3 regions of the Fictibacillus sp. KU28468 genome follow, and region 1 is predicted to be linked to each of the others. Evidence: riboswitches for the same ligand, from Rfam matches in the RefSeq annotation. Region 1 holds a riboswitch; each other region holds the start of a gene.
The links. Region 1 has a riboswitch for lysine ahead of OKX00_RS07865 (aspartate kinase). Riboswitches for the same ligand answer to the same signal wherever they lie in the genome.

Region 2: another riboswitch for lysine. It lies ahead of lysA (diaminopimelate decarboxylase); the one in region 1 lies ahead of OKX00_RS07865 (aspartate kinase).
Region 3: another riboswitch for lysine. It lies ahead of OKX00_RS20860 (amino acid permease); the one in region 1 lies ahead of OKX00_RS07865 (aspartate kinase).

What each region holds. Positions count from the first base shown of each region.
Region 1 is NZ_CP110666.1:1,531,821-1,538,842, reverse strand. Features, by position in the region: gene sdhA (succinate dehydrogenase flavoprotein subunit) at 1-682, opposite strand, end outside; gene OKX00_RS07880 (succinate dehydrogenase cytochrome b558 subunit) at 699-1,307, opposite strand; gene OKX00_RS07875 (YslB family protein) at 1,624-2,109, shown strand; gene bioB (biotin synthase BioB) at 2,242-3,231, shown strand; gene OKX00_RS07865 (aspartate kinase) at 3,293-4,528, opposite strand; lysine riboswitch at 4,723-4,911, opposite strand; gene uvrC (excinuclease ABC subunit UvrC) at 4,985-6,706, opposite strand; gene trxA (thioredoxin) at 6,985-7,022, opposite strand, start outside.
Region 2 is NZ_CP110666.1:1,955,175-1,962,196, forward strand. Features, by position in the region: gene OKX00_RS10140 (stage V sporulation protein AB) at 1-294, shown strand, start outside; gene spoVAC (stage V sporulation protein AC) at 311-766, shown strand; gene spoVAD (stage V sporulation protein AD) at 780-1,799, shown strand; gene spoVAE (stage V sporulation protein AE) at 1,799-2,149, shown strand; gene OKX00_RS10160 (stage V sporulation protein SpoVABEA) at 2,155-2,754, shown strand; gene OKX00_RS10165 (spore germination protein) at 2,714-4,195, shown strand; lysine riboswitch at 4,265-4,441, shown strand; gene lysA (diaminopimelate decarboxylase) at 4,547-5,872, shown strand; gene OKX00_RS10175 (peptidylprolyl isomerase) at 5,955-6,389, shown strand; gene OKX00_RS10180 (DUF309 domain-containing protein) at 6,472-6,990, opposite strand.
Region 3 is NZ_CP110666.1:3,944,471-3,951,492, reverse strand. Features, by position in the region: gene OKX00_RS20895 (ABC transporter permease) at 1-262, shown strand, start outside; gene OKX00_RS20890 (TetR/AcrR family transcriptional regulator) at 292-957, shown strand; gene OKX00_RS20885 (helix-turn-helix domain-containing protein) at 959-1,453, opposite strand; gene OKX00_RS20880 (vWA domain-containing protein) at 1,550-2,134, shown strand; gene OKX00_RS20875 (helix-turn-helix domain-containing protein) at 2,184-2,738, opposite strand; gene OKX00_RS20870 (LysE family transporter) at 2,850-3,437, shown strand; gene OKX00_RS20865 (DEAD/DEAH box helicase) at 3,579-5,024, opposite strand; lysine riboswitch at 5,297-5,487, shown strand; gene OKX00_RS20860 (amino acid permease) at 5,580-7,022, shown strand, end outside.

The sequences.
Region 1 (7,022 bases):
CGTAATCAACACCTTGCTGATAAAGAGATGCTGCTGCTGCCCCGGTATTGATGACAGAGTTCGTAGATTTACCGAAAATGATTCCAGGTCCTCCAGTAGCCATAATAACAGCATCCGCTGCAAAGCTGTGGATTTCCATAGATTTTAAGTTTTGGGCTGTGATTCCTCGGCAAACGCCTTCATCATCCACGATAGCAGATAGGAATTCCCAGTTTTCATACTTTGTAACAAGACCTGCAACTTCATGGCGTCTTACTTGCTCATCCAGCGCATACAAAAGCTGCTGTCCTGTAGTTGCACCGGCAAATGCGGTACGGTGATGCTGTGTGCCCCCGAAACGGCGGAAGTCCAGCAATCCTTCTGGAGTACGGTTGAACATAACTCCCATACGGTCCATAAGGTGGATGATTCCTGGAGCCGCTTCACACATCGCTTTAACCGGACTCTGGTTCGCAAGGAAGTCTCCTCCATAAATGGAATCGTCAAAATGCACATAAGGAGAGTCGCCTTCTCCTTTTGTATTTACAGCACCGTTAATTCCGCCCTGCGCACAAACAGAGTGAGAGCGCTTAACAGGAACTAGTGAAAACAAGTCAACGTTCATGCCGGCTTCTGCTGCTTTAATGGTAGCCATTAGCCCTGCAAGACCTCCACCGACGATAATAATATTTCCTTTACTCAAGATGGTTCACCCCTTCTTAAATGAATGCAAAAATAGTTCGAACGCTAACGAATGCAAGTGCTAGGAAAACTGCCATCGTTACGTAAGTTGAAACTCTCTGTGATCGAGGCGAAACCGTAAGACCCCAGCTGACAAAAAATGACCATAATCCGTTCGCAAAATGAAAGACTGCGGATAATACCCCAACCAAATAAAAGGCCACCATAAATGGTGAGCTTAATATGTCTGACATCATCGAAAAGTTAACTTCTGCTCCAAATGCTGCTGCAATACGAGTTTCCCAAACATGCCAGGAAACAAAAATCAGCGTAATTACGCCAGTTACACGCTGTAAGAGGAACATCCAGTTACGGAAATATCCATAACGGCTTGCGTTGTTTTTAGCCGTGAAGGTAATATAAAGTCCGTAAATCGCATGGAAATAAAGAGGAATAAAAATTATAACCGCTTCCAGAACATAACGGAAAGGTAAATGTCCCATAAAATTCGCTGCATTATTAAATGATTCTGCCCCTCTTGTTGCAAAGTTGTTCACAACAAGATGCTGGAGCAGGAATAAGCCAACCGGGATTACGCCCAGTAAAGAATGTAGTCTTCTCGTGTTAAAATTGCGACTGCCTGCCATACAATTTGCCCCTTTCTAAGTTCCCTCTGTCTTTTTCTGAAACCATTGGTTTCTCTCCATTCCGTTTAAGCGTTTCCTCTCCGCTTGCAGTAAATAAGATGAACATTAAAGCGTTAACTAATAACATGTTTCATTTTACTCCCATCGTTTGACACCGTCAAGAAACCGGTAACATAAAAAGTTCAAAAATCTGTTGATTTTCCTAACTTTTTTTCAAGGCAGACCCTCACTTAAATTTCGACAAATGTGTGACTTTTTATAGAGATATTATTTTATTCAAGCTATAATGGAACAAGTAGAAAGCGGGGAGATCTAAATGGAACAACATGAGGACATCCAACACAACGAAGAAAAAACAATCGAGAAGGACAGTAAGCCTGCTGCAGGAGTTTCTGTATTCGCATATGAGCTGCTGAAAAACATTCTGATCCCGGATCTGCTGGGAAAAGAAGAACGGAACATCCTATATTGGGCAGGAAGAAACCTGGCAAGGAAATTCCCATTGGGTTCCACTGAAGAAATTGTTCATTTTTTCTCGGAAGCCGGCTGGGGCAATCTGATCATTGCTGAAATGAATAAGAACGAGATGGTACTCGAACTGTCTTCCTCTCTTATCAACAAACGATTCGATTTGCAGGATAATCCTACATTCGGTCTCGAGGCTGGATTTATCGCAGAACAAATCCAAAATCAAAGAAAATGTGTTACAGAAACCTATGAAACTTTGAAACGAAAGAACAAAATCCAATTTACCGTCCAATGGGACCGTAAAGACGAAACCGCAGGCTCACAAGGAGCCTGAAAATAGAAAGAGATTACTCTTTTCTCTCAAAAAACCGGCATATGCCGGTTTTTTTTTGCGTTGACAATACAAAACAGCTGGCATAATGTTAACCTATACATAAAATTAGTTAACATTAAGGAGGCATCACCTATGAATTGGATGGAACTTGGAAAAGAAGTGATCGAAGGTAAAAAACTGAACGAGACAGAAGCCTTATCCATATTGGAATCAGACGATGACGAGCTGCTTAGCCTGCTGCAAGGTGCGTTTATGATCAGGAAGCATTATTTCGGAAAAAAGGTGAAACTGAATAAGATCATTAATACAAAGTCAGGCCTGTGCCCTGAGGATTGCGGATATTGTTCACAGTCTTCAGTTTCCACAGCGCCGATCGAAAAATATGCGATGATGGATAAAGACACGATTGTTGAAGGTGCGGAAAAGGCATATAAACAAAACGTGAGAACCTATTGTATCGTCGCAAGCGGAAGAGGACCTCTGAATCGGGACTTGAACACCGTCATTGAAGCTGTAAAAGAGATTAAATCCAATTATAATATGAAAATATGCGCATGCCTCGGCATTTTAAATGATAAGCAGGCACAGTCCCTAAAAGAGGCGGGCGTCGAAAGATATAACCATAATATCAACACATCCTCAGACCACCACAGCCAAATAACAAACTCTCATACATACGAAGACAGAGTGGCTACTCTGGAAAAAGTAAAAACAGCAGGAATCTCCCCATGTTCAGGCGTTATCGTAGGAATGGGCGAAAGCCGGCACGACATCATTAAGATGGCAGAAGCGCTAAGAGAGATCAATGCAGATTCTATCCCTGTTAATTTTTTGCATGCTATACCAGGTACTCCTCTCGAGCATCTTGACGAGCTGAACCCCCGTTATTGTTTAAAAGTGCTCGCCTTGTTCCGTTATATTAATCCAACGAAAGAGATTCGGATTTCAGGCGGCAGAGAGGTAAATCTCCGCAGCCTTCAGCCGCTGGGCCTTTATGCTGCAAATTCTATTTTCGTAGGCGACTATCTGACCACCGACGGACAGGAAACAAATGCTGACCACCAAATCCTTGAGGACCTCGGATTTGAGATCGACTTCTTAAACGAACCTGTACAGGTTTAATCCTGCAGCAAATTTTTCCATTTACAAAAAAATCCGGGCAGCATCGCCCGGATTTATCTTATTATAACTGATGAACCGGCTGCCTTGCGTCCAGTTCAAAGACGTCGTGCAGCGTTTCAATCGCTTTGATCATATCCTGCTGATCAACGACCGTAGAAACTTTAATCTCTGATGTGCTGACCATTTTAATCATAATATCCTGCTCAGAAAGAGCCTTAAACATCTGTGCAGCTACTCCTGGATTAGAAATCATTCCTGAACCAACAATAGATACTTTAGCCAATCCATCTTCATGCTGGATGGAACCAAACTGAAGCGAACTCTTATATCTTTCTAGAAGCTCAATTGTTTCATCTAAGATCGCTGTTTCAATGGAGAACGAGATGTTTGTTCTTTCCTGCTTGTTTACACTCTGAATAATAATATCTACATTAACACTGTTCTCTGCCAACAAGGAAAAAACAGAAGACAGTGTGTTTAAGCCATTCGGCAGGTCTTCAATCGTAATTTTTGTTACGTTTCCTTCAAAAGCCAATCCTCTCACTACTAAATTATTCTCCATTGTTGCTTCCTCCTCCACTAGTGTTCCGTTTTCTTTCTCTGTGCTCGAACGAACTTCAAGTCTTACTCCGAAATTCTTTGCGAATTCTACGGCTCTCGGATGCAGCACACCCGCTCCGAGATTCGCCATTTCAAGCATTTCATCATAGGAGATGGAAGGCAGCTTTCTGGCATGTTTCACCACCCGCGGGTCTGTTGTAAATACACCAGTAACGTCTGTGTAGATTTCGCATTTATCGGCACGAAGAGCAGCTGCCAGAGCAACGGCCGTCGTATCTGATCCTCCCCGTCCCAGTGTTGCAATATTATCCGAAGAGGTTAATCCCTGAAAACCGGCAACTACTGCAATCTTCCCGTCTGCAAGCATTTGCTGGATTCTTTTTGTATCGATATTTAAGATGCGCGCGTTGCCGTGAACATCTTCTGTTTCAACTCCAGCCTGCCAGCCAGTCAGAGACTCGGCTTCGTACCCGGCATCCTGAAGGGCCATCGCAAGCAGTGAAATCGTGATCTGTTCTCCTGTCGTCAAAAGCATATCCATTTCACGTTTGGAAGGCCTTGCTGTTATTTCACCTGCCAGCCGCACAAGATCATCCGTTGTTTTTCCCATTGCTGAGACAACCGCTACTACTTGATTCCCCTCGTTTGCCGCTTGAATGATCCGACTTGCCGCGTTTCTGATTTTATCCGGTGTGCCGACACTTGTACCTCCGAATTTTTGAATAATTAAAGCCACAATGTCCATCCTTTCTCATCAATGAAATCGAATTTATCGCCTTCCTGCAAAAGGCACCCAGATATGGCCAGCCTGTCTCGGCTTCCACTACGCAACAAACTGAAATGCAAAAATAAATACAAAAAAGCAGCAATAAGGAAAAGACCTTATTGCTGCTTGGTATATGCAACAGTAAGCCAGCTTGTTTTCCCCTCTTGTGAGATAGTCCTCCACACACCCTCCGGGCAAGAATGTGTGACAGCTCTGCATTTATTCAATGCAGGTCCAGCCGTAAGAAACAGGAGTTTCTTAAAGCTTCGGCAAAAATCCCCTTTCAGCTACCATCATAAGAGCTCCTTCTCTTCAGATAGCTTACTATTGGTTTTTGCTCCTCTACCATCACTTCAAAACTGAAGTATGGCGCTCTATTAAAATTTGTTTTAAGTTTAGCAAAGGACTTCTGAAAAATCAATACCTTTATGAAGGTTCATTTTGAAGAGCCTGAATAATTTCTTCTGCAACACTTAATGGAATGCCTGCCGCATGAAAATCCTCAAGAGTGGCTTCTCTCATTTTCTTGATGGAACCGAATTTTTTCAGCAAAAGTTTTTTCCTTTTTTCACCGACTCCAGGAATGTTATCGAGACTTGATTGAAACATGCCTTTCGCACGCACTTGACGATGAAATGAGATCGCAAACCTGTGGACTTCATCCTGTATACGCTGCAGCAGATAAAATTCCTGGCTGTTTCTGAGCAGCGGTATAATTTCAGGTGGATTTCCCATCAAGAGCTGGGATGTACGGTGCTTATCATCCTTAGCAAGTCCTCCGACCGGGATATCAAGGTTCAGCTCGTTTTCAAGAACATCCTGCGCAGCAGCGATCTGTCCTTTCCCTCCATCAATAATAATCAAATCCGGCAGCTGCCCATTCTCTTTTAAGATGCGGGAGTAACGCCTGCGGACTACTTCTTTCATGGAGGCGTAGTCATCAGGGCCTGTCACCGTTTTAATTTTATATTTCCGGTATTCTTTTTTGTTCGGTTTACCGTCTTCAAATACAATCATCGCAGATACTGGATTTGTCCCATGAATGTTGGAATTATCAAATGCTTCAATCCGGTATGGAGCTGGAATGTTTAATTGCAGCCCCAGATTTCCAACCGCTTTTACCGTACGTTCCTCATCACGCTCGATCAGTGCAAATTTTTCGTGCAGAGCGAGCTGTGCATTCTTCGTTGCAAGTTCAACAAACTCTTTCTTTTGCCCGCGTTTCGGCTGTATCACTTTCACGCCAAGAAGATCCTTGACCAATTGGCCGTCCGCCTCAGGAGGCAGCAAAAGTTCCCGCGGGAGAATATGATTTTTTTGAAGATAAAATTGTCCAATAAACGATAAAAAGTCTTCGATGGCATCTCCATAGAAAGGAAAGAGGGAAACATCACGTTCAATAAGCTTTCCTTGGCGAATAAAGAAGACTTGGACGCACATCCAGCCTTTATCGTAATGAAAACCAAAAACGTCCTTATCCACCATGTCAGCGGTCATCATTTTCTGTTTCTGCATGACCGCATCAATATGCTGGATCTGATCCCTCAGTTCTTTCGCCCGTTCAAAATTAAGGTCTTCCGAAGCAGCCAGCATTTTCTCGGTCAATTCCTCCTTCACTTCAGGAAAGCCTCCGTTCAGAAACTTAACGATTTCATCGACCATCTTCTTGTTCTGTTCTTCGGTAATATCATAAACACATGGGCCGAGGCATTGGCCGATATGGTAATATAGGCAAACTTTGTTAGGCATATGATCACATTTGCGCAACGGATACAGCCGGTCCAGCAGTTTTTTCGTTTCTTGTGCGGCAAAGGCATTAACGAACGGACCAAAGTATTTGCCCTTGTCTTTTCTAATCTTTCTGGTGTACAAGAGCCGGGGCTGCTGTTCAGCAGTAATCTTTAAATACGGATACGTTTTATCATCTTTCAGCATGACATTAAATTTAGGGTCATGTTTTTTGATCAGGTTCATTTCAAGAAGGAGAGCTTCTAGCTCTGAGGAGGTGATGATGTATTCAAAATCGGAAATATTTGCGACTAAACGCTGTGTTTTCCCGTCGTGTGAACCGGTAAAATAAGATCTTACACGGTTTTTTAATACTTTTGCTTTCCCCACATAGATGACTTTTCCGAATTGGTCTTTCATTAAGTAACATCCGGGCTGATCCGGAAGTACAGCCAGCTTCTCTCTAATGGTGTCCACGTTGTCTCTCCCCTCCTTTTTCTATGTAACATCATAGCATGATATCCTTATTTTTGGCAGTTAAAATACAAAATCTGAAACGGTTGTTTTATTCCCGGCAAGCGCAGAAACCCTTACCAAGCAACACGCTGTGCGGGGAACCTTGTATACGAAAATCCAGTACCAAACTTTAATACAAAAAAAGGCCAGCCATTAGAGGCCAGCCTTAATTATGTTCGTTATTATTTGTGTTTGTTTAAAAGCTCGCCAAGCGCTTCTT
Region 2 (7,022 bases), 420 kb from region 1:
TGTTTTATACGGGCTTATGAGTGGAGTGTTGTGTTAGGGGCAGTGATCGGGGGATGGCTGAACTTGAGAAATGCCTCCATCCATGCCTCGCCGCTGCTTCTCATTCCGATCGGGATCTTTTGCGGTGTATTTATCGGAATGCTTGCCGCGGCCTTAACCGAAGTGCTGAACGTACTCCCGATCCTGGCAAAAAGAATCGGGTTCGGAGAAAAACTTCTCGTGATACTAATGGCGATCGTATTAGGAAAAGTGTTGGGATCTTTGTTTCATTGGATGGTATACGTAAATCAATAAGACAGGAGAAATGAACATGTCCAGTAAAGAACAGCAGCAGGCTTATGCCGAAAAAATCAAACCCTTGCAGCCGAAACCACCTTATTTCATTAACTGCTTGAAGGCATTTTTGGTGGGTGGATTCATCTGTATTATAGGTGAAGCCCTTCAGAAGTTTTATATGACCTATTTCAACTTTAATGAACAGACAGCAGGCAATCCAACTGCAGCTACACTGATTCTAATCGCCGCTTTGCTGACAGGCATCGGGGTGTATGACAAGATCGGACAGTTCGGCGGTGCAGGATCAGCTGTCCCGGTTACAGGGTTCGCCAACGCTGTGACCAGCGCAGCGCTTGAACACAAGAGTGAAGGGATTGTACTTGGTATCGCCACGAACTTATTCAAACTGGCGGGCGCTGTTATTGTATTCGGAGCTGTATCAGCCTATATCTTCGGAATGATCAGGTATGCGTTTAAAACACTAATGTAAAGGAACGATGGATATGAAACTGCTCGGAAGGCAAACGTGGAAATTTGGAGAACAGGTCTTTTTAAATTCAACAGGAACAGCTGTAGGCCCAATGGAAAGTGAAGGCCCGCTCGGAGCGATGTTTGATGTAAAGTACAAAGAACTTCATTGTAATGAAAAGAACTGGGAACTCGCAGAGCGCCGTTTGATGGAAGATTCAATCACGAGCTGTCTGAACAAGGCAAAATTGTCAAACGAGGATATTAATTTTTTCCTTGCTGGCGATCTGCTCAATCAGGTTGTAACAGCAAACTATGTGGCAAGAGCGAATGAAATTCCTTTCCTTGGTGTCTTCGGAGCCTGTTCCACTTCGATGGAATCTCTTGCAGTCGGTGCTGCCCTGGTGGATGGGGGCTACGCCAACCGGGTAGTAGCGGCCGTAAGTTCACATAACGCTACAGCTGAACGACAATTCCGGTATCCAACCGAATATGGCGGACAAAAGCCGGATACGGCAACGTTCACGGTGACAGGAGCGGGGGCTGCTCTCGTCAGCAGAGAACCATCATCCATAAAAATAACCGCAGCCACGATTGGAAAAGTAAAAGACTTTGGGATCAAGGATCCTTTTGATATGGGTTCAGCGATGGCGCCTGCAGCAGCAGATACTATCGCGGCTCACCTTAAAGAGACAGGGAATAACCCGGATTACTACGATTTAATCGTAACAGGGGACCTTTCAGCAGTCGGTTCACCGATCGTTAAGATGCTCTTAAGTGAGCAAGGTGTAGATATCTCAAAGAATCACAGAGATTGCGGTCTGATGATGTACCGTCCTGATCAGGAAGTGTTTGCCGGCGGAAGCGGCTGTGCCTGCTCTGCAGTCGTAACATACGGCCACCTTGTAAAAGAACTCCAATCAGGTAATTTGAACCGAATTTTAGTCGTAGCCACTGGTGCACTCCTGAATCCGACGATGATGCAGCAGAAAGAATCCATTCCAACGATTGCTCACGGAGTAGTTCTTGAAAGTACAAAGGAGGTGCTTAAGTAATGGAGTATTTATGGGCATTTTTAGTCGGAGGCGCCATATGTGTAGTCGGCCAGCTCATGATGGATGTGTTTAAATTAACTCCTGCACACGTCACCACCTCCTTTGTTGTCGTTGGAGCAGCGCTGGATGCATTTGGAATTTATGATAATCTTATTAAATTTGCAGGTGCAGGAGCTACTGTTCCGATCACGAGCTTTGGGCATAACCTGCTGCATGGTGCGATGGCATCAGCAGACGATCATGGGTTTATTGGAATAGCCATGGGAATCTTTGAACTGACTTCAGCCGGTATCTCATCTGCCATTCTATTCGGTTTTCTGGTCGCATTAATATTTAAGCCTAAGGGGTGAAAACATTGGGAAAGAAGCGTGTCATCCTCATTACAGACGGAGATTTATATGCTTTGCGAGCAGTAGAGCATGTAGCCAGAAAAATAGGTGGACGCTGTATATCCCAGTCCTGGGGGAACCCTTCGAAAATAAGCGGGCACCAGCTTGTAAGAATGATCATGCAGACGCCCCACGATCCCGTCCTCGTCATGTTCGATGATTGCGGATTCCGCGGCGAAGGCCCGGGAGAACTCGCAATGAGAATTGTGTGCAGCCATCGGGACATCGAGGTGCTCGGCGCAATAGCCGTCGCATCCAAAACCCATCATTCGGAATGGACTAAAGTTCATTTTTCCATCGACCGGTATGGGAGCTTTACAGAATACGGGATTGACAAGAGCGGTGTTCCCGATTTTGAGACAGGCAGGATCAACGGAGATACCGTCTATATACTTGATGAATTGAACCTCCCGATCGTCATCGGTATCGGTGATATCGGAAAGATGGCCGGCCATGACGCAGTGGAAAAAGGAGCCCCGATTACAAGTATGGCGGTTGAAACCATTTTAGAAAGGAGCGGTTATAATGCAGGGATCGAAAGAAAGGAAAAAGACACCAATCAGTAAAAAAATCCAAGAGAACGAACAGCAGCTGAAATCACGGCTGGGCATCGGAATCAGCTTTGATGTGGGTGTCAGGAAACTGCATCTATTAAAAAAAGAAGTCCAGATCTATTATTGCACTGGACTATGTGACAGCCTTTTTATCATTGAGATCATGAGAGAGCTCATGGACATGGACCATGGGCATCGGGCTCCCTCCAATGTAAAAGAAATTCTTCATGAACATCTGTCTCACCAGCAGGTGGAACTGACCGACAATTTGGAGATTGCTATTGACCGCATGCTTTCTGGATTGATTGCCGTCTTTCTTGAAGGGGAAGACCAAGCTTTCATCGTGGATGTCCGTAGCTATCCGGGCAGGCAGCCGGAAGAACCGGATACAGAAAAGGTAGTCCGCGGCTCCCGTGATGGATATACGGAAAATATAATTGTCAATACAGCTCTTACCCGCAGGCGGATCAGGGATGAACGGCTCCGCCACGAAATAATGCAGGTCGGTAAACGATCCAAAACAGACATCTGTATCTGCTATATTGATGACATTGCCGATCCCGGGCTCGTCAACCTTGTCAAAAAAGAATTGCAGAGCATTGACATCGACGGTATTCCAATGGCCGATAAAACGATCGAAGAATTTCTTGTAAAGCAAGGCTGGGATCCTTTTCCGCTCGTCCGTTATACCGAGCGGCCGGATGTCGCTGCACAGCATCTCATGGAGGGGCATGTTCTGATTATTACGGATACAAGCCCATCGGTCATCATTACCCCGACTACTTATTTCCACCATATTCAGCATGCTGAAGAGTTCAGGCAGACCCCGATGGTAGGAGCTTTTATCCGATGGGTCCGTTTCGCAGGGATTATCGCTTCACTTTTACTTGTGCCTCTCTGGTACCTCTATGCCACTCAGGAAAACCTGCTTCCTCCTAATATTGATTTTATCGGTCCGAACAAAACGACGCATATTCCTTTATTTCTGCAGATCCTCTTTGCTGAGATCGGGATAGAAATATTGAGGGTAGCGGCTATCCATACCCCCAGTCCGCTGTCGACGGCCATGGGTTTGATCGCTGCCGTATTGATCGGACAGATCGCGATCGATGTCGGACTGTTTGTTCCAGAAGTTATTCTCTATGTTTCCGTAGCGGCGATCGGCGGTTTCTCGACTCCAAGCTATGAGCTGAGTGTAGCCAATAAGATGCTCCGGCTCCTGCTGCTTATCTTAACTGCCATTTTCCATGTGCCGGGATTTGTAGGTGGGATCACCTTAATAATGCTTTATCTGTGCTCGATGAAGAACTTGAATACCCCTTACTTATGGCCATTTATACCGTTTAACGCAAAAGCCTTCCTGCAGATTGTCATCCGGCTCGCTGTGCCGCTCTCAAAGATCAGGCCAAGCATCGTCCATCCGCAGAACAGCAAAAAACAGCCGACTTCCTAAGAAGTATTGCCGAAAGAAAAAATTTGTGATAAATTTGTTCATAACAATTGGATATGCCTCATTTATATATAATGGGGTAGAGGCGCAAAGCGGATCAGTAGGATGATGGAGTGAATGGACATGAAGAAATCATTTTAAAGGCCAATTTGCCGAAGTGTGAAGATGGTCCATACATCCTCATGCTGGGTCGCTGCCGAACAGACAGCGGACTGTCACTGCATCATGCAGTGGAGAACTATTCCGGCAAATGGGGGTACGGTGTAAGACAGCTAATGTACCTTAATACATTAGCTGTCTTTGTTTTTCGTCGGAACAGAATCTCTAATGGAAAAGCAGAGGGGAGATTTTTTCATGTATTTACATGGTACTAGTTCAATCAATGATGACAATCACTTAACAATCGGCGGGGTTGACACCGTTCAGCTGGCGTGTGAATATGGTACACCGCTTTATATTTATGATGTAGAGCTGATCCGAAAGCGTGCGAGGTCGTTCAAGAAAGCGTTTGAGGAACAAGGGATCAAAGCACAAGTGGCTTATGCAAGCAAAGCGTTCTCATGTTTGGCGCAAGTCCAACTGATGGACGAGGAGGGAATGAGCCTGGATGTTGTATCAGGCGGGGAGCTGTATACCGCTCTTTCAGCTGGTTTCCCGGCGGATCGTATTCATTTTCATGGAAACAACAAAAGTTACCAGGAACTTCAATATGCTCTTCAATCGGAGATCGGATGTTTTGTTGTCGATAACTTTCATGAACTCCGCATGCTCGAAAGCCTTTGCAATCAGCTGAACAAGAACACATCCATCTTGCTGAGGATCACTCCGGGTATTGAAGCTCATACACACGAGTACATCCTGACTGGGCAGGAGGATTCCAAGTTCGGTTTTGACCTTCAGAACGGGCAGGCAGAACAGGCGGTTCTAGAGTCGCTTGAATCACACCGTCTTAACCTCTTGGGCGTTCATTTCCATATCGGTTCACAAATATTTGAGACCACGGGATTTGTTCTGGCAATTCAAAAGCTTTACGAATATCTCGGTAGATGGGATACAGAATTTTCTTTCTTTCCTGAAGTCCTGAACCTCGGAGGCGGATTCGGCATCCGCTATACAGAAGAAGATGAACCGCTCGAACCGAAAGAATACATTGACGCGATGATCCAGGAGATCACCAGGTTATCATCTAGCGCCTCTGTTGCTGTTCCGGAAATTTGGATTGAACCCGGGCGTTCACTGGTCGGAGATGCAGGAACGACCATCTACTCAATCGGATCTCAAAAAGATATACCTTCTGTCCGTCACTATGTGGCTGTCGACGGGGGCATGAGCGATAACATTCGTCCTGCTCTATATCAAGCCCAGTATGAAGCCGCGCTTGCAAACCGTGCCGGTGAAAAAGGGACGAAAAAAGTTTCAATCGCCGGGAAATGCTGTGAATCAGGGGATATGCTGATCTGGGACATCATGCTCCCGGAGACGAAGAGCGGAGACTTGCTTGCTGTCTTCTGCACGGGTGCTTATGGCTATTCCATGTCCAACAACTATAACCGCATACCCCGGCCGGCGGTCGTTTTTGCTGAAAAAGGGGAAGCTCGCCTCGTTGTGAAAAGAGAATCTTATGAAGATCTCTTACGCCTGGATCTTCCTTTAAAGAACGGCGTGTTTGCCGGCAATTAAGATGAGCTTGCGGACCTCGCTGGACTCTGGGCCAAAAAAAGCATAAAATAATGAAGTATGTTGAATTCAGGAGGTTATATCTATGAAAAAAGGTTCTATCGAATTTGAAAACGGCGAAAAAATTTCCATTGAGCTTTTTCCGGAAGAAGCACCGGGGACAGTAGCTAACTTTGAAAAATTAGCAAACGAAGGTTTCTACAATGGGGTAACATTCCATCGTGTAATTCCTGGCTTTGTAGCACAAGGCGGAGATCCGACAGGAACAGGTGCAGGCGGCCCTGGCTATACGATCAAATGCGAAACAGCCGGAAACCCTCACAAACACGTGGCTGGTTCTCTTTCAATGGCACATGCCGGCAAAGACACAGGCGGAAGCCAGTTCTTTATCGTTCATGAGCCGCAGCCGCATTTAAACGGCGTTCATACTGTTTTCGGACAAGTTACCGAAGGCATGGACACGGTTCTTCGAATCAAACAAGGCGATGTAATGAAAGAAGTTAAAGTTTGGGAAGAATAAGAATAGTGAAAACCCCCGGTTTCCCGGGGGTTTTTTTGTGGGATATTCTTGTGGGAAAAGGTTTGAAGTGCGCCGCCCGGCCTCAGCTCTTCTTTTTCATCCGCAGCTGCTTTTGCGCTTCACGTTCTAAAATAACATCACTCCGGTCACGCAGTTTATGCTTGTGCACGATCCTTTCATCCGCCATATCGCTTTCATTGCCCCAAACCGAGCCTTGTTTTTCAATGCAGCGGCAGCACTGGTCCATGAGTGCTTCATCTGCAACAGGAAGATTCAGGTCTGTAAAAGGCTTTCGGCATTCAATCTCATCCAATCTTATCATGAGCCTTTCCAGCAGTGCTGTGCCATCAAGTCCGAGCCTCGTGAGATCCTTTTTATGTGCGGACAGTTTACCGATTGCGCTCTTCATCATTCTGAGTGCTCCAATGTCATTGCCTCTCCGCTGATGGTAGAGTGAGACCGCGACCTGGATCAATCCGACCCAGACGCCGTTTTGCTGACCTTCGCTTTTCCAATGCTCTTCAAGTACTTCATGGCATTCGAAAAAGTCCCTCGATCCGTGGAAGTAGGCAAGGTATTCAATGTATGCTTCTGGGTACATCAATGGCCTCCTGGTTTGCTTTTTACAGTCTA
Region 3 (7,022 bases), 1.9 Mb from region 1:
TCAAATGGTGCAATTTATCCCAATAGCAGTCGTTCCACAAATCTTTTTTTCAGGAATCATTCCCCTTAATGGCTTGGCAGACTGGCTGCAAGCCGTTGCTAAAGTGATGCCGCTTTATTATGCGGCAGATGCACTAAAAGGTATAATGTATAAAGGAATGGAATTAAGCGATATTAGTGGAGATCTTATTGCACTCGTGCTATTTGCTTCGTTCTTTACTGTACTGAATGTATTTGCATTGAAAAAGTATCGTAAATTATAAAGGTTAAAAGCTCGAAAGTAGGGATGAAAGTGTTTAAAGGCAGTCTCTTGGAGGCGATGGTTGCCCATGCATCAGATAACAAAAAACAAACGGATAAACAGCAGAAGATTTTGGAGTCGGCCATTAGAATCTTTGCAGAAAAAGGGTATACAAACACCTCGACAAGTGAGATTGCCAAAGCTGCCGGTGTAGCTGAGGGGACCATTTTCCGTAAGTATGGAACAAAGGATAATTTATTGCTCTCGGTGATCGTTCCCTTTATAAAAGACTTATTTCCTGCAATGGCTGAGGGTGTTTTTAATGAAGTGATGTCAAAAGACATTCTTAGTTTTGAAGATTTCTTGCGGGCTTTCTTGAAAAACAGAATTGTCTTCTTTAAAGAGAATATGGAAATATTCCAGATTGTTGTGAAAGAGATGCTCTATAACGTGAAATTGCGAAACGAATTACTGCCTTTTTTTAAGGGAAATGTCTCTCCGCGTCTCATTAAAGTCATCAACATCTTTAAAGAACAAGGAGATTTAGCAGATATTCCAACAGAGTTGATTCAAAAAATGGTGTTTACTTTCGTTGGCGGATATTTTGTTTCTCACTTCGTCTTGCTGCCAGAAAACTCATTTGGGGATGAGGACGAAGAAATTGAAAATATGATCAGATTTGTGATGGATGGCGTACGGAACAGGAAAGAAACTTAAATTATAAAGGCTTTACCCCTAAATTGTCCAACGCCTCATTCACATCCTGAAGGTTATAGATTTCCTTCTCCAAACAAAATTGAATGACCAGGTCTGATGTATCACTGTCAGACAAAGAGAAGCCGGCAGAGCTTAGAAGCTCACCGGCTTCTTCTATGTTTAATTGAAGAGCCAGGGCGAGTGCAATGACCGTATTTTTTCGCGGCCGGTAATCAGGATTGGAACGGATCTTTGAAAAATGGCGGCGGTCGATTCCTGCTTTTTTGTAGATTTCAGAATCACTGGCGCCTCTTTGATCGATATAGATGAACAAGAGATGGCGGAGGGAAGGTTTGCGTCTGGACTGGATAAACTCGTCAAGGTCCGATGGCTGTTGATCTTCTTCAAGGATTTCGCTCTCTAGAGGTGCACAGGCCTGTAAAATCTCTGCAGGAGAACGGTTCAGGCAGTAGTCTACATATTCTTTTAGTTCAATCAGAGTTTTTTCTGCGAGCATTGTGATAACCTCCCCAAAATGTCGCTTGCCAGGCGACCAACTGATGGCAGAATCCAGCTATTATTATAGCATGAAGAATAGAAGGGGATGGGTCGCATGAATCACAATAAAACGGAGATGATCTTTCTGCTGGACCGGAGCGGATCAATGGCAGGGCTTGAAGAGGAAACGATCGGGGGGTTTAACAGGCTGATTGAAAAACAATGCCGGCCGGAAGGAGAGACGGAAATTACGGCGATCCTTTTTGATGATCAGTATGAGGTCGTATGGACTGGCAAAAACGCCAGAGAGGCAAGGCTGTCAGACAAAGAGTATTTTGTAAGAGGCTGTACCGCACTGCTGGATGCCATCGGTAAAGCGATCGTGGATACCGGGCGCAGGCTAGCAATGACAGACGAGAGTGAAAGGCCAGGCAAGGTCATCTTCATCGTTACTACTGATGGGATGGAAAACGCGAGCACGGAATTTACCTATCCCAAAATAAAAGAGCTGATCAAGCACCAGCAGGAGATATACAGCTGGGAGTTTATATTTATGGGAGCGAACATCGACGCCGTGAAGGAAGCGGACAGCATTGGGATTTCAGTCGATAACGCCTATAACTTTGAGGCTTCATCACATGGGGTAGAGGAGATGTATGCTGTCATGTGTGAAGCGGTGGCGGAGAAAAGGGAGAAATGATTATCATATGGGCAAAGGAGCACCCACCGTTTTTTTCGGCGGGTGCTTTTTAGTTCGGATAATAGATGGTCATACTCAAGCGGGTCAAGGTATCACCGGAGTTATGGTAGACGTGGGGCCTGTCGGCTCTGAACTGGATAGAGTCCCCATTTTTCACGGTGTATTCTATGTTATTCACACGTACGGTTAATTCTCCGTCAAAAACAGTTACAAATTCTTCGGTGCCTTCTCCATGAGCGTCAGAGCTTAGAAAGCCGCCTTTGTCGATCTCGACGGAATACATTTCAAATCGGCGGTCATCCTGGAATGGAAAGTAGGGATATACTCTGTATTTTCCGTTGTCCCCTGTTAAGGCTTGTACTTCGCTTCGCAAGACTACTTTCGTATCGGGCTGCGGATCATTGATCAGGGCAGTAAACGAGATCTTTAGTCCATTGGCGATTTTCCAGATCGTCGTAATGGTAGGGCTGGATTCGCCTCTCTCAATTTGTCCGATCATTGTTTTGCTTACACCGGTCAGTTCAGCCACTTTTTCAAGGCTTAATTTTTTGTTTTCCCGAAAGGCTTTTAAATTTTTCGCAATGATAAGATGGATTTCCTCCATAAATAACCTCCAGACCTATTTACAATATAGCGACCGTTCTGTACAATATATTGAAAATCGTTATAGTGTTCAATATAGACATTATAACATACGAAACGGAGGGAAATCACAATGTCCATTTTGTCTTTTTTGTTGTACGTGTTTGTTACAAGCTTCACTCCAGGTCCGAATAACATTATGGCGATGCTGTTTGCCAACCAATACGGTTTGAAGCGAACCCTCAGATTCTGTATTGGAGTTGGAGCTGGATTCTTTATCATCATCATGCTGAGCAGCTACTTTAATCTTTGGCTGAGGAACTTCATACCAAAGATCGAGTTTGCGATGACGATCCTGGGTGCGGTCTATATGCTGTATCTGGCTTATAAGGTGTTAACCAGCAAAAGCAAGACTAAAAACAGCGAACGAGAAGACAAGAACAACAGTTTTAAAGCAGGCATGCTGCTTCAGTTTGTAAATCCAAAAGGCCTCTTATATGGCTTGACTGTCATTTCCACGTTTGTGATTCCCTTTTACCATTCCAATGCCAGCCTGCTGCTGATTTCATTATTTCTAGCGTTTATCGGCTTCCTGGCTACGTTTAGCTGGAGTCTGTTCGGTTCCATGTTTCAAGTCTTTTTATCAAAATACAGAAGAGCATTCAATGTGGTGATGGCCCTTTTGTTGGTGTATAGTGCGGTTTCGGTGGTTGTGGAATAAGATATCAATGATTTAAACGATCGTTTAAAGAGGCTGGTCATTAGGTCAGGTCTCTTTCTTCATATAATCTGGATCGATAGAAAAAAAGAGCACTGGCTGAGAAAAATGCAGCCGTGCTCTTTTGGTTACCAGAAGGATTATTTACTTTTTCGCCTTGCTGACCTTCAGTTTCTTGCCTTTAACTGTGGTATTTTCCATGGCTTGCAGGACAAGTGAGCCTTTTCCGTTAAGAATATCAACATAGGACCAATTCTCCTGGATGGTGATAATGCCGATATCATCTGCTGAGACTCCAGGGATTTTTGCGATGGTTCCAACGAAATCGACCGCTCGGATCTTCTTGTTTTTCCCGCCGCTGAAGTGGAGTTTCGTAATATCCTGGTTGATTCGGGCCGTTTTATTATTTCTCACGACTCGGCGCCCGCTGAGCTTTTCTTCAAAAGCCCGCTGCATTTTAGCCACTTCTTGTTTTGTCGGTGCTTCCGCTTCATCGATCTCAAAGCCGATGTATCTTTCGATGGCTCTAAGATATTTTCCTTCATAAGGCAATGCAAACGTAATGGCTCTTCCTTTTTTGCCGGCCCGGCCAGTTCTTCCTGTACGGTGGACATAGCTCTCTTTTTCTATAGGAACGTCATAGTTGATAACGAGGGTTACATTATCAATATCAATTCCTCTCGCAGCCACATCCGTGGCGACAAGGTAACGGAAATTCCCGATCTTGAACCCCTCCATCACTGCGAATCGATCTTCTTGTTCCAATCCTCCATGAAGCTTTTCAACAGAATACTGAGAGGCTTCGAGCTCTGCATACACGGTATCGACGTGCTCTTTCGTATTGCAGAAAATGATGCAGCTGTCCGGGTTTTCAACGACCGTCACGTCTTTCAGAAGAGCAAGCTTCGCCTCTTCCTGAACGTTGATTAAAGAATGCTCGATCGTATCTGTCGTCATCCCGGCAGAAGCTATTTCGATTTTTGCTGGATCCTTCATATATTGATGGCAGAGATTTTCGATATCTTTTGGCAATGTTGCAGAAAAGACCATGGTCACTCTGTTTGAAGGAAGCTGTTTAATAATCTTTTTGACTTCATCAATAAAGCCCATATTCAGCATTTCATCTGCTTCATCAATGATCAGGTACTTGATTTGGTCCAAGACCAGGGTTTCACGTTCGATATGGTCCATGACGCGTCCCGGTGTACCGACGACGACATGCGTTTTTTGTTTCAATTCTTCTTTTTGTTTCGCAAAAGGCTCTTTACCATATACAGCAACAGCTTTAATCCGCTTGAACCTTCCAATGTTGGTCAGGTCTTCACGAACTTGAACAGCGAGCTCGCGAGTGGGAGTAAGGATTAATGCTTGTGGCCGTTTTTCTTCCCATTCCAGCATTTCGCATACTGGAATACCAAAGGCTGCTGTTTTTCCGCTGCCTGTTTGGGATTTTACGACCAGATCTTGCTTTTCCAGAGCTAATGGTATGACTTCAGTCTGAACCTCAGTCGGAGTTTCATATTTCAACACTGTAAGTGCTCGTTTTATTTCATCGCTTATACGATAATCGTTAAAACTTCTATTATTCATGTAGGAACCTCGATTTTTTATATTATCCAGAATCAGCATAACCTGAATAGTGTTCATTATACTTGAAATGATGGACAATCGGGTTTATTTTTAAACGATTGTTTAAAGGAACCCTTCCGTACGATCGCAGGTGATAGGTAAACAATGATATAAAGAGGGCATTAAATCAAAAGTAAAAAGCTGGCAACAAAAAACAGTTGAAGGAACAACAGCGCTGTTTTATAATAACTTTTAGCGTTAACTAACTTGATATTAAAAAATCCTCATCAATCCGATGAGGTAGAGGTCGCGGCTTTTATAAGTAGGACGTACGAGATGCAGAGGACATCATAGACTCCGTGTGAAAGGAAAAGCTGCCGAAATTTGTGCTTAACTCTGGAAGTATGAATTGGGGCTGTATTCGAACAGGAACAGCACTGTCACACCCACGAATAACCGGTGGGTGGGATGCGCTATCTTACGGAAGGCATGATGCGGATTAATAATAATCGTCGCCCAATGCTTGGCGGCTTTTTTTAATTCCCACTCCTTCCTAAATCGAAAAGGAGTTTTTTTATGCGAAACACAGCACAGAATCCATCACAACCGCAGTCGCCAAACGCGGACAATGAATTAAAGCGGGGACTGAAATCCCGCCATTTAACGATGATCTCTCTTGGGGGAACGATCGGAACAGGATTATTTTTAGCAAGCGGAGGATCCATTCATACTGCAGGACCAGGCGGCGTTCTGTTTTCATATGTAGCGATTGGAATCATGGTGTTCTTCTTAATGACAAGCCTTGCAGAAATGGCGTCTTACATGCCGGTTGCGGGTTCATTCAGCACGTATGCTTCAAAATTTGTGGATCCATCACTAGGATTCGCGCTCGGCTGGAACTATTGGTACAACTGGGCAATCACCATTGCAGCTGAACTTGCTGCCGTAACATTAATCATGAAATTTTGGTTTCCAGATACCCCTTCTTTTATCTGGAGTGCACTGTTCCTAGGCATTATGTTCTTATTAAATTATTTATCAGTAAAAGGGTTTGGTGAAGCAGAATATTGGTTCTCGCTGATCAAAGTCATTACGGTCATCATCTTCTTGATCTTAGGAACACTTATGATCTTCGGCATTTTAGGCGGAGATCCGATCGGATTTAAGAACTTTACGATCGCTGACGCACCGTTCCACGGCGGATTCTTTACGACGCTTGGCGTATTTATGGCTGCAGGTTTCTCCTTTCAGGGAACAGAACTGTTAGGGGTTGCGGCAGGAGAAACAGAAGATCCGAAAAAGAACATCCCGAAAGCGATCAAAAGTGTGTTCTGGCGTATCCTTTTGTTCTATGTTCTGGCAATCTTGGTCATTTCTTTAATCATTCCCTACACAGACAGCCGATTGGCAAGCAGCGATATTACTGTAAGTCCATTCACACTTGTCTTTGATAAAGCAGGAATTGCGTTTGCGGCTTCCGTTATGAACGCGATCATCTTAACAGCAGTATTGTCTGCCGGCAACTCCGGTATGTATGCATCGACCCGTATGCTTTGGGATATGGCACGAGACGGAAAGGCACCTAAGTTTCTGGCGAAGCTGGATTCCCGCGGTGTACCGGTTCCAGCCCTAATTGTCACAGCCGCTGTTGGAGCTGTAGCTTTCTTTGCTTCACTGTTCGGTGACGGCGTCATCTACACATGGCTGCTGAATGCTTCCGGGATGTCCGGCTTTATCGCCTGGCTCGGAATTGCGATCAGCCATTACCGATTCAGAAGAGCGTATGTGGCACAGGGGCGGAATTTAAAAGAACTGCCATACTTGGCAAAATGGTTCCCAATCGGTCCGATCTTTGCTTTCGCTCTCTGTTTTGTCGTTATCCTTGGTCAAAACTATTCTGCCTTTACAGGCGGAAGCATCGATTGGAAAGGAGCCCTTGTTTCATACATTGGGATTCCGATCTTCCTGGCTGTTTGGTTAGGCTATAAATTCAAACACAAAACAAAAGTCGTACCACTT